One region of the Pseudoalteromonas sp. SR45-6 genome, then DNA from elsewhere that is predicted to be linked to it. Evidence: predicted binding sites of a transcription regulator. Region 1 holds the regulator's gene; each other region holds the start of a gene.

What was found. The regulator sigma-54, encoded in region 1, starts transcription at its own class of promoters, with help from an activator protein. The targets are predictions, from matches to a motif close to GTTGGCACGNNNNTNGNNT.
Region 2: the regulator sigma-54 is predicted to act here: its motif matches at 1,428-1,446, upstream of H5158_RS02705 (DUF1328 family protein).
Region 3: the regulator sigma-54 is predicted to act here: its motif matches at 1,459-1,477, upstream of dps (DNA starvation/stationary phase protection protein Dps).
Region 4: the regulator sigma-54 is predicted to act here: its motif matches at 1,564-1,582, upstream of H5158_RS04140 (diacylglycerol kinase family protein).

The regions. Positions count from the first base shown of each region.
Region 1 covers NZ_JACJDM010000049.1:12,825-16,041, reverse strand. Annotated here, with positions in the region: gene ptsN (PTS IIA-like nitrogen regulatory protein PtsN) at 1-303, opposite strand, end outside; gene hpf (ribosome hibernation promoting factor) at 308-595, opposite strand; gene H5158_RS17660 (RNA polymerase factor sigma-54) at 624-2,120, opposite strand; gene lptB (LPS export ABC transporter ATP-binding protein) at 2,187-2,912, opposite strand; gene lptA (lipopolysaccharide transport periplasmic protein LptA) at 2,909-3,217, opposite strand, start outside.
Region 2 covers NZ_JACJDM010000003.1:156,093-159,309, reverse strand. Annotated here, with positions in the region: gene H5158_RS02715 (TonB-dependent receptor domain-containing protein) at 1-711, opposite strand, end outside; gene H5158_RS02710 (hypothetical protein) at 969-1,160, opposite strand; gene H5158_RS02705 (DUF1328 family protein) at 1,215-1,388, opposite strand; gene H5158_RS02700 (OadG family protein) at 1,906-2,151, shown strand; gene oadA (sodium-extruding oxaloacetate decarboxylase subunit alpha) at 2,162-3,217, shown strand, end outside.
Region 3 covers NZ_JACJDM010000027.1:28,966-32,182, forward strand. Annotated here, with positions in the region: gene H5158_RS12645 (HPP family protein) at 1-168, shown strand, start outside; gene corA (magnesium/cobalt transporter CorA) at 253-1,209, opposite strand; gene dps (DNA starvation/stationary phase protection protein Dps) at 1,548-2,072, shown strand; gene H5158_RS12660 (methyl-accepting chemotaxis protein) at 2,195-3,217, opposite strand, start outside.
Region 4 covers NZ_JACJDM010000005.1:101,612-104,828, forward strand. Annotated here, with positions in the region: gene H5158_RS04135 (branched-chain amino acid aminotransferase) at 343-1,344, shown strand; gene H5158_RS04140 (diacylglycerol kinase family protein) at 1,620-3,217, shown strand, end outside.

The DNA.
Region 1 (3,217 bases):
TACAAATATATCAACTGGGCGATTATCTATCGCATCAAAATCAATCGGTGATTCACTCACTATAATTATTGCTAGCGGGTTTTCAACACCACTCATACGGCCATGAGGAATAGCAATACCACGACCAATACCCGTACTACCTAGTTTTTCTCTCGACAGTAGTGCGTTGAGGATTTCTTGTTGTGATAGCTGAGGAAGTTGTTCATGAGCCAATTGGCTGATAAATTCAATGATCCGTTTTTTGCTATTAAAAAGGACCGCAGCTTTACTGCAGTCCTGGCAAATAAGTGAGCTTAATTTCATAGTGTTAGTGTCGAGCGTGCTTCTCTTTGTGTTTAATTACCTGACGGTCAAGTTTGTCGATTAGTCCGTCAATGGCTGCATACATGTCTTGGTGCTCAGTTGAGGCAAATAATTCAGCGCCACTGACATGTAATGTGGCTTCTGCTTTTTGGCTTAGCTTTTCTACATCAAGAATGACATGGACATTATTGATATGATCAAAATGCCTTTCAAGCTTGGCAAACTTATTGTTTACATAGTCTCTTAATGAATCAGTAATTTCTACATGACGACCAGTTAAATTTAGTTGCATAAGCATTTTCCTCTTGTGATTTTACGCCTTAAATCAAACTTTTACGTTGATTTGACGGTGGAATAGCCAGTGACTCGCGGTATTTTGCAATAGTCCGTCTAGCTACTTTGATACCTTGCTCTGCCAATATATCTGCAATTTTACTATCACTCAATGGTTTCGCTGAGTTTTCTGCACTGATCAATTTTCTGATCAATGCTCGAATGGCTGTCGATGAGCATTCGCCGCCGTTCTCAGTACTTACATGGCTCGAGAAAAAATATTTTAACTCAAATATACCACGAGGGGTATGCATGTATTTTTGGGTGGTTACACGAGAAATTGTTGATTCGTGCATCTCAACCATTTCGGCAACGTCGTTTAGTACCATAGGGCGCATGGCCTCAGGGCCATGCTCAAAGAATCCTTGCTGCTGTTTAACAATGCAGTTGGTTACTTTGAGTAACGTCTCGTTACGACTTTCTAGGCTTTTAATAAACCATTTAGCTTCTTGCAAATGCGAGCGTATAAATTGGCTGTCAGTGCTTGATTTTACAGAGCGTGACATCGCCGCATATTGGCTGTTCACTCTAATTTTTGGCATGCTGTCTGGATTGAGTTCAACCACCCAGCGACCTTTAATTTTTTTCACCGAAACGTCAGGAATAACATACTCTGATTCTTCGCGTACTATGGTATCCGCAGGCTTTGGGTTAAGGCTGTGGATCAGTGTCATTACTTCTTTTAGTTCATCTTCTTTAAGCTTAGTCTTTTTCATCAAAGTGCGATAGTCACGACTAGCTAATAAATCGATATGATCAGTTAAAATCATTTTTGTCTCGCTAATCCAAGGAGTTGCAGGATCAAATTGATTTAATTGAATACATAAACATTCTTGTAGGCTGCGCGCAGCAATACCAACAGGGTCAAACAACTGAATGCGTTTTAACACTGCTTGCACTTCGTCGAGTTCGATTTCTTCTTCGTTATTACCTTGATTTAAGCTCTCTGCAATGTCTTCGCAGCTCAAGGTTAAAATACCTGAATCGTCAACGGCTTCAACAATCGCAATGGCAATGGCTTCATCGGTTGGACTAAAAGGTGTGAGTTGTAATTGCCACATTAGATATTCGTGCAAGGTTTCAGTTGAGGCACCTTGATAAATTGACTCATCTTCAGGCATTGGCCCAGATGACGTATTTGGCGCAGCACTCATGTATTCGTCCCAGGTGACGTCCATAGCCATTTCGTCACTTAAGGTCTCTTTACTTAATGCTTCGCTACTTTCTTGTTCATATTCGCTTGGCTTGTCGTCTGCTGATGCGCTAACGGTTAAGTCATCGTTATCTTGTTTTTGTTCGTTTTTACCAGCCGTGTCGTCTGAATATTCATGTTCTTCTAGCTCTAACAATGGATTGCTGTCGAGCGCTTCTTGAATTTCTTGCTGGAGATCCAATGTACTGAGTTGCAATAAGCGAATTGCTTGTTGCAGCTGTGGTGTCATTGTAAGTTGCTGGCCCATGCGCAGCTGGAGTGATTGCCTCATGTATCTCTAACAATCCTTTTATTGTTATCATCGTTAAGTCTAGCAGATACTTAGCCGAGCGTGGCTTTATAGCCTAAATTGCTCGCCCAGGTAAACATCGCGGACTGTTTGGTCGGCGAGTACATGCTCAGGGGTACCTGATGCAATTAACTCCCCATGAGAAACTATGTAGGCTTTTTCACAAACATCAAGGGTTTCTCGTACATTGTGGTCGGTAATAAGCACGCCAATACCACGGTTTTTAAGGTGTTCAATAATCTTCTTTATATCTAACACTGAAATAGGATCAACGCCAGCAAAAGGCTCATCAAGTAAGATAAATTTTGGGTTTGCGGCTAAAGCGCGTGCAATTTCAACTCGACGACGTTCACCGCCAGATAATGCCATACCTTGGCTGTCGCGGATATGTTGAATGCTAAACTCATCAAGTAAGCTGTCGAGCGCTTCTTCTCTGGCTTGTTTATTCAGCTCTTTACGAGTTTCTAAAATAGCCATCAGGTTTTGATAAACAGTTAATTTACGGAAGATGGATGATTCTTGTGGCAGGTAGCCAATCCCTAACCGTGCGCGACTGTGCATTGGCAGTAAGGTGATGTCATTATCATCAATACTGATTTTACCTTTGTCGCTTGGAACTAAACCCACAATCATATAAAAGGTGGTGGTTTTACCAGCGCCATTAGGACCCAATAAGCCAACAATGCTGCCTGCGCTAACTTCTAAACCCACGCTTTTTACAACTTGGCGACCTTTATAGCTTTTTGCTAGAAATTCAGCTTTTAATGTACTCATGGCTGCCCTTTAGATTCGTCTTTTTTACTGTCTACTGGTACCAAAATGGTGTGCACACGATCGCTTGAGCTTGCGCCTTTTTCAGCACTGATCAGTTGCTGGTCCATATCATAGGTAATGCTTCTGGCATTGATTTTTTGACCTGCCTGAGTGACTTGTGCATTGCCAACCAAGGTTAAATAGCGCTTAGCGACATCGTAACGGACTTCATCAGCACTGGCACTCATTACTGTGCCATCAGTTTGTTTTTCTTCAAAGTAAGCCGGACTGCCAGTTGCGACAAGTAGTTGTTTGTTATCGCCTAA
Region 2 (3,217 bases), on a different contig from region 1:
AGTTTCAATTCCTAGCAGGCCTAATGGTCTATCACCTAATAAAATTTGATCTCGTTGTGTCCAACCTAGCGATAACACTACATTACCTTTGTCATCTTCAAGATTAGAACCCAGAGTAATACTGAAGCTGTCTTTATCACCGTCACCATCGCCAGTTTCTGAATGTTTGGCGTCAAAAACCACCCCTTGGAAATCATCTTTTAGCACTATGTTGACAGCGCCCGCTATTGCATCAGAACCATAAACGGCAGATGCTCCACCGGTAACAATATCAATTCGTTCAATTAATGCACTGGGGATGGTTGAACTATCTACGGCACCATTATAGTTATATGGGATCATACGACGGCCATTCATTAATACTAATGAGCGTTGAGCACCAAGACCGCGTAAGTTTATTGTAGCTGCACCGCCAGAACCATTATTAACGTTACTACCATCACCAGGTACTGTTGCTGGTAAGTTTCTTAATATTTGTTCAACTTCAGGTTCTTGTTGAAAACCAAGTTCTTTTTCTCCAATGGAAATGATAGGACTAGCGGAAACAGCTCCTGGTTGGCGAATACGGCTACCTGTAACAGAAATAACTTCGACGTCTTTGTCGACTTCAGTTTCTTGTGCTGTGGAAAGTGGTGAATAGATGAGTGCGGTTGAGACAACCCCTGCACTAAGTGCATATTTCACTGCAGATGAAATTCTACTTTTTAACATTGTAATCTCCCAAATATTTATAATAATTAGGCTAAATACAACAGGAAGCACATTGCAGATGCTTCCTCTTAGCTTTTTAAAGATAGTCATTAAGTTGGGACATACAAATAATTTAAAGCGTCAAAATATAAAATTTTGAAAAGTTTGAAATGTAAAACGAATGAAATACGGCAGGGTAGATAAAAAGATTGTTTTTAAACAGTAGCTTAAATAAAAAAGCGGCTTCAGAAGCCGCTTTTTAATCTTGAATATATTTATTAACAGTTAGTCTCTTTAGCGTTAACGCCTTCTTTTACTTCTTCACAGGCGTCTTCTACTTTGTTTTGTACGTCGGTAACAGCTTCATCGATGCGCTCACCGGCCTCTTCTGCATGATTGTCTTCACAACCCATGATAAAAAAACTAGCGAATAAAGCGATCACAGCGGTTTTAATAGTTGTCGATTTCATAATGTAATTCCTTGTAAAAATAATAAATGTGTTGTTATTTAAAATAAATTGTTATCACTTAGGGACATTGCCGCGCAATGCACCTGAAACGAGTGAAATAACTAACAATACAATAAAGATAAAAAAGATAATCTTAGCAATTCCTGCTGCGGCACCTGCGATACCACCAAAACCTAACACTGCAGCAATAAGTGCAATAACTAGAAATGTAATTGTCCAGCGTAACATTGTCGTCTCCTTGGTTTGTAAATTTGTTCAGAGTAAATAATGCTAGTTACATGCCATGTATTTAAATCCTTTTTTATCAATGATATAGGGGGTTATTTCATTTCTCTTCATAAATTAGGTGGGAATTATTTACAGCTTTATCTGTAACTTATACTCGACGCTCTAAAAATCAATATTTAAGTCGTTTTTTGGTAAGACCAATTTCATTTTTGAGCCATTTGTATTTAATCAAGCGGTTGTTCAGTCGTTCAGTCGGTAGGTTTTCCAGCTGCGGATAAGCTTTTACTTATAAGTTATAGCTATACTCAGTATTTTTATCATCTATATCCTATGAAATTATAGCAAAATGTAGAGTGTTAACTTTGCTGAGCATATGTTAGCTTTGTATTAATTGGTTTTACCAATTTACAAAGTGTTGGACTTGGTCTTTTTCTTTGTTATGATTGTTGCATAATTATTTAAATAAAGTGATTTTTTACCTAGCGTGGCTGGGTGGAAATAATCAGGGGGGGGCAGAATGGATATAGGTCAATTACTTGCTACTGCAGCAAACTTAATGCTCACTGGGATGGTGGGAGTTTTCGTTTTTCTTTCGTTGTTGATTGCAGCAATTACCGCTATGTCTAAATTAGCGAGCCGCTTTGAACAGCCGGTTGTAATGCCAACGCGCACACCATCGATCAAAGCACCCGGTGTACCAAGTGAACACATCGCTGCGATAAGTGCTGCCATAGCTCAGTACAAAAATAAACAAAAACTATAAGGGATGACTTGTGGCTAAATTAAAATTAACAGAATTAGTACTTAGAGACGCGCATCAATCATTATTAGCAACGCGTATGCGTTTGGATGACATGCTACCGATTGCACAAAAATTAGATGATGCAGGTTACTGGTCGATCGAATCATGGGGTGGGGCTACTTTTGATTCATGCATTCGTTATTTGGGTGAAGATCCTTGGGAGCGTATTCGTGCTCTTAAAAAAGCTATGCCAAATACTAAACAGCAAATGTTATTACGTGGTCAAAACCTTTTAGGCTATCGTCATTATGCAGATGATGTTGTTGAAAAATTTGTAGAGCGAGCGCACAAAAATGGTGTTGATGTGTTTCGTATTTTTGATGCGATGAACGATGTTCGTAATCTTGAAACGGCTATTAAAGCTGCGATTAAAGTTGGCGCACATGCACAAGGTACAATTTCGTACACAGTAAGCCCGGTTCATACACTTGATATGTGGTTAACGCTTGCCAAGCAGCTTGAAGAGTTAGGCTGTCATTCAATTTGTATTAAAGATATGGCTGGTTTGCTTAAACCATACGATGCAGAAGAGTTAATCAAAGCGTTAAAAGAAACAGTCTCTATCCCAATTGCAATGCAGTGTCATGCCACAACAGGTTTAAGTACTGCTACTTACCAAAAAGCGATTGATGCAGGTATTGATATGCTTGATACCGCAATTTCATCAATGAGTATGACTTACGGACACAGCGCAACTGAAACGATTGTATCGATTGTTGAAGGTACTGAACGTGATACTGAGCTGGATTTAAATCAACTCGAAGAGATTGCTGCTTATTTCCGCGATGTTCGTAAAAAATATGCCGCGTTTGAAGGCAGCTTAAAAGGTGTTGATGGCCGTATTTTATTAGCGCAAGTGCCTGGTGGCATGTTAACTAATATGGAAAACCAGCTTAAAGAGCAAGGTGCTGCGGATAAATTGAATGAAGTATTACTTGAGATCCCACGTGTACGTGAAGACTTAGGTTATTTACCGTTAGTTACACCAACATCACAAATTGTTGGTACACAAGCAGTATTAAATGTA
Region 3 (3,217 bases), on a different contig from region 1:
GCAACCGATTTTGCCACTGTACTAGCAACCCAACCACTGCAAGATGTTGCTCGGTTTTTTGTTGATAACCGCCATGGTTGCATGCCTGTGATCACTGAAAAAAATAAACTCGTGGGTATACTTACCTCGTCAGACTTTGTACGCCTAGCGGCCGCTTTATTATCTTAATGCAAGGTGATAATAAGACCGCTATCCGTATAAAATGAATATAAACTCGTGTAATCGTGTATGCCAAGTAGTCCTTGGCACACACTACAGCCAGCCTTTGTGTTTAAAAAATAAATAAGGGGCAAAGCCCGATAGCAACATAATGCCAATTGCAAATGGGTAACCCCATTCCCATTGCAGCTCAGGCATTATATTAAAGTTCATCCCATATACACTGGCGACTACGGTAGGTGGTAAAAAAACCACCGAAGCAATAGAGAAGGTTTTGATAATTTGATTTTGTTCAATGTTAATAAAACCTTGTGTTGAATCCATCAAAAAGTTCACCTTATCAAACAAAAAGGTACAGTGAGACATTAGCGTATCTATATCAAGTACAATTTCTCGTAGTGATTCGCGATCCTCATTTTGTACACCTAAACGACGTATTAAAAACGAAATATTGCGCCGCGTATCCATTAAACACAAGCGCACTTTCCCATTGGCATCCTCTAAACGCGCGATACGACTGACCGCTTCTTCTAGATCAGAGTCATCTTCTTCTAGTACATACGCACTGAGTTTCTCTAACTGATGATGCATATCCTCGAGCATATCAGCATGGTTTTCGACTTTTTGATCAAATAATGTAACCAATAACTGCTTTGGCGTATCACACATTACTTGACCTTTACGTGCTCTTAAACGTAACAATCGAAAGTCAGCCAGCTCGTCATCGCGGATGGTCAGCAAACAGTTGTCCTGTAGTAAACAGGCCACTGTTACCGTATTAAAACGTCCTTCATTGGGCGACATAAACAATGCGTGCACATGCAAGCCTTCATTGTCGATAAAGCATCGCGATGAAGCTTCAATCTCTTGCACATCCCCTGACTCAGGAAAAGTTATATTGAGCGTTTTTGCGAGCGTGTTTCGCTCATCTTCTGTTGGATTGATTGTGTCAATCCAGTGTGCATTTCTGATTGATGCTTCAAGAGAGGTATCGGATGAAGGCTCTAACTCTCTGATCACCCCCTGCTCGATAGAAAAAAATCTCAACATGCACTTCTCCTTTAATAACAAGATGGGTTGAGTATATGTAAGTGATGATTAATCAACAATGATAATACACTTCTGTATCACAGTTATTATTGAGAGTAAGTAATTCGCTAACACGTAACAGCATCTTTTATTTTGCAGATTTTACAAAAAAGTGCATATTTTTCATGGCATTTCAAAGAAATGCTTTCATCACCCAACTTCAAAAAACATATAAATTATTAAATATCAGAAACTTAAAAAATAATTTTTATCGGCACAGCCATTGCTTTATATAAACTAACGCATGTTCATAGACTTTATTAGACGCTGTGAACATTCCTTATAAATCAGGAGGAATAATGAGTAACAATAACGAAACAAACAAAATCGCTGAATTTACTGCCCCAGGTATGAATGAAGAATCTGCAAAAAATACCATTGCTACACTTGATAACCGCATGGTCGCACTGATCGATTTACAATTGACTCTAAAACATATTCATTGGAATGTAGTTGGCCCAAATTTTATTGGCGTGCATGAAATGCTCGACCCTCAGGTTGAAGTGATCAGAGCAATGACCGACACCATCGCCGAGCGAATCGCTACGCTGGGCGGAGTTCCGGTTGGTACTCCAAAATCGATAGTTGATCGTCGTTCATGGCAAGATTACGCAATTGGTAAGGGCTTGGTAAAAGATCATTTAGTTGCGCTTGATAAAGTATACAATGGGATTAATGGCGATCACCGAAGTGCGATTGGCAAGCTATCAGAGCTCGATCCTGTATCTGAGGATATGCTAATTAGCCAACTTGCCGATTTAGAACAGTTTCAATGGTTTGTGCGTGCACACTTAGAATCGTCAACGGGCAAACTCAATAGCTAATCTAGCGGTTTTGTGTTCAGTTTAAACTGATTCATTTATATTTAAAGTCAAAGATCAGGCTATTTAAAGCCTGATCTTTATTTATTACTGCTCAACAATAATACCGCTATTTTTTGTTTATATTAGATCTTAAACTGACCTACCAAATCGCCTAAACTCTCCCCTCGACCAGCTAAGTGATGACTGACTGATGAGGTTGTTTTAATTGAACGAGTAAGCTCATTAACGATTTCTTGAATCGCAAAAACGTTACGGTTAATTTCCTCAGTTACACTACTTTGCTCTGTGGCAGCGGTAGCTATTTGTGTGCTCATATCGTTAATTGTAGTAACCGAGCTGGTTACCGCTCCTAAACTTTCAGAAATTGCGCGAGATGACTCAACTGAGCGATTACAGCTTTGCTGACTTGCCAACATTGCCTTTACCGCAGCCGTGACTAGCGTATGTAACTCATTAAGCATTTCATTAATCTCTAACGTACTCTCTTGTGTACGACTGGCTAAACTTCTCACTTCATCAGCTACAACCGCAAAACCACGGCCTTGCTCGCCAGCCCTTGCAGCTTCAATAGCCGCATTAAGGGCCAGTAAGTTAGTTTGCTCAGCAATGCCACCGATAACACTTAATACACTGTTAATTTTTTTAGATTGTTCACTTAATGAATTAACCTGTTCAGCAGCTTGATTAATCTCACTCATTAAATTTGAAACTTCTTCTAAAGAAACATCTACACATTTTTGAGCATTGGCAACATCTTGCGTGGCTGACTGGGTTGATACCGCCACTTGTGTGGTATTTTGCGCGACTTCCTGAGATGTTGCTGACATTTCGGTGATCGCCGTTGCTACCAGCTCAGTTTCATGATTATGGTTTACTAACTGATTTTCAATTAACTGTGTTTGTGTATTGATATCATTTGATGAATCTTTTACATCACGGGTTACATCTGCCACATTGGTGATAATGCTATGTAGTTTACTAACAAACACATTAAATGAATTACCCAATTGACCAATTTCATCGTTACTATGCACTTCTAAGCGCTTAGTCAGATCACCTTCGCCTTTTGCAATATCATCTAAGTTTTGCACCATATTGTGAATTGGTTTTACCATATTGTTTGCCGCAATTAAGGCAAAAAACAC
Region 4 (3,217 bases), on a different contig from region 1:
AGTTAGTAAACGTATGATGATGTAAAATGGATGCAAAAAACCAACTAAATGATGGGTGCTTATCATTATTTTCATGCTTTTCCACCAGTTAGCCTAGCAGTAAAATACGGCTTATCAAGTTGCGGCGATCAGTTTTATATCTGAGACTGCAGTCCTACATTCATCGTTTAGAGAGCTGGAAATGACGCCGCAAAGCAGAATAATAGGACCTACCAAAGTTAAATACTGACGAAATTGCAAAAAATCCTGTTACTTCCAATAAATGCCTTGTTTTAGTTATGGTTAAACAGTGCATGAATGTCATACAATGGGGTAAAAGTAGACCACATAAGAGAGATTAAAATGGCCGCATTCGGTACCGTATTTATGCCGCAGATGATTCAAGCACGTTTTACTGATAACGCTTGGAGCGAAAGCTCTGTTGTTCCGTCAGATAAAATTGAACTTCATGCTGGTGCACATGTTCTTCACTATTCAAGTACATGTTTTGAGGGGTTAAAAGCATTTCGCCATGAAGACGGCTCAGTCTATATTTTCCGCATGGACGCTAACATTGCCCGCATGAAACAAAGCTCGCATTTATTAAGCTTACCTGAAGTTGATGGAGCCAAGCTTGAAAAAATGATCATTGATATTGTCCGCCAGTATGCTGATGAAACGCCGTTACCACCGGGCTCTATGTATATTCGTCCAACTCATATCGGTACTGAAGCTGCCATTGGTAAAGCGGCTGTGCCGTCATTAAGTTCATTATTGTATGTGCTATTATCACCTGTGGGTGATTACTTTGCTGGTGGCGCGACTGCGTTGCGAGTATTACTAGAAGAAGATGGTATGCGCTGTGCCCCGCACATGGGTATGATCAAAAGTGGTGGTAACTACGCTAGTGCATTAGCACCCATTACGGCAGCACGCTTGCAACATCAAGCCGACCAAATTCTATTCTGCCCAGGCGGTGATGTACAAGAAACTGGTGCCGCAAACTTTATTTTAATTGATGGTAATGAAATTATTACTAAAGCGCTAGACAGCACCTTTTTACATGGCGTGACGCGCAGCAGTATTTTAACCATCGCTAAAGATTTAGGTATGACAGTATCCGAGCGCAATTTTACAGTCACTGAATTACTTGAGCGTGCTGCAAAACCGGGTACTGAAGCTGCTTTATCTGGCACTGCTGCGGTATTAACCCCAGTGGGTACTTTTATTCATAATGATAAAGAATACAAAGTGGGCAGTGGTGAAGCAGGGCCAACGACAATGCGTTTGCGCCAAGCCTTGAACGATATTCAATGGGGTAAAGCACCAGACACCCATGGCTGGTTAACCAAAATCGACGTGTAAAGTTAAACGATATGTTTTTACAAAAAAGCCTAGGTTATTTATAACCTAGGCTTTTTTATGGTCTAAGTTATTTAATAATCTATACTTTCAACTGTGTAAGTTAGCTGCACAGGTGTGTAAAAATAACGTATGTATACACAGCAAGTATCACGAAACTAATCAGCTGATATCTTAATGCTATGAAATATATATGAATATTTATTTCCATTTGATTTTTTTAGTGGCGCATAGATTGCATTTCTATTTGGGTATAACTAACGACAAAAGGAGCGTTTATGTGGGCCGCAATAAGTTACTTATTATTGGCAATTGTATTTATCATTATGGGGTGGCAGGTTAGTCCTAGCTATTTTTCGCTGCTATTCTATTGGACGGCTTTATCTTTATTACTGGTAAGCGGTGCCTATTTTTTTAATATTGCAAAAATTTTTCGTAAACGAGAAAACGGTGTTATCCCGTTTTACATTCGTTGGGCTTTCATACCTTTTTTATTGGGGGCACAAGTTTATAACGCGTGGAGCCGAAAGCACGATAAAGTACCGCCATTACAACAAATTAACGAACACTTATTTTTAGCCTGTCGCTTATTCCCTTCAGATATAGATACTTTAAAAGATAACGGTATTACCGCGATTTTAGATGTAACCTGTGAATTTGATGGACTTGAATGGTCATCAACACAAGAAAACATAAACTATTTAAATATCCCAGTGCTTGATCATCGAGTCCCAACACGTTCGCAGCTTAATCAAGCGATTAACTGGATTGCCCATCATATTAAAGATAATCGTCGTGTGGTGGTGCATTGTGCGTTGGGTCGTGGTCGTTCAGTGTTTGTGATGGCGGCTTATTTACTCAGTCAAAATAAGGAGGCTGATGTACATCAAGTGCTTGCGCAAATAAAAGAAACACGCGAAACCGCTAATTTAAATAAACACCAACTACGTCAACTAGTTAAACGCCATAGAAAGGGTGAGTTATTAATCAAAAATAAAGCGGTATTAATTGCCAATCCAGTTTCCGGCACTAAGTTATGGCAGCAAAAAGAGCATTTAATTGTTGCGCGTTTATCTGCTTATTATAACTTAAAAGTGATGATCACATCAGTCGAGAAAAATGGGATTGTGTTGGCCAAACAAGCGATAGCTGATAAGCCAGATATGATCATCGCCTGCGGCGGCGATGGCACCGTGGCAGAAGTGGCAAGTGTTTTGGTAAACACAGACTGTAAATTAGGTATTATCCCATTTGGCACGGCCAATGCTCTAGCACATGTGTTAATGGGAATTAAGTCAAAGTTGATCCCTGTGGAAGTAGCATGTGATTTGATTATTGAAGGGCAAACCAAGCAAATGGATACAGCATATTGCAATGGTGAGTTAATGCTGCTGTTAGCAGGGATTGGCTTTGAACAACACATGATTGAAAAAGCCGATCGGGATACTAAAAATGAGCTTGGTCAGTTCGCATATTTACAGGGCTTCTGGCAAGCTTTAGGCGAACAAAAAGCCCAAGATTTCACCGTACAGCTAGATGATAACGAGCCGCAGCAAATACATACCAATAGTTTAATTGTCGCTAATGCTGCACCTTTTACTACTTTACTAGCGCAAGGTGGGGGACAGCCAGATCATTACGATGGCTTGCTCGATGTTAATTGGCTCACTCCAAACCAAGACGCATCAGCCAATGTATTAAGTATTGCTGAGCTGGTATTTAGCAGTATTACCCAAGCACATTTTGCGATTAATTCACATCATACCAATGCGCGCCGCGTTGCAATATCGGCGACTCAGGAAATAAAATATGTACTTGATGGTGAAGTTAAAAGTGCTGATAAATTGATCATTGAAATTACTCCGCAATCACTGGC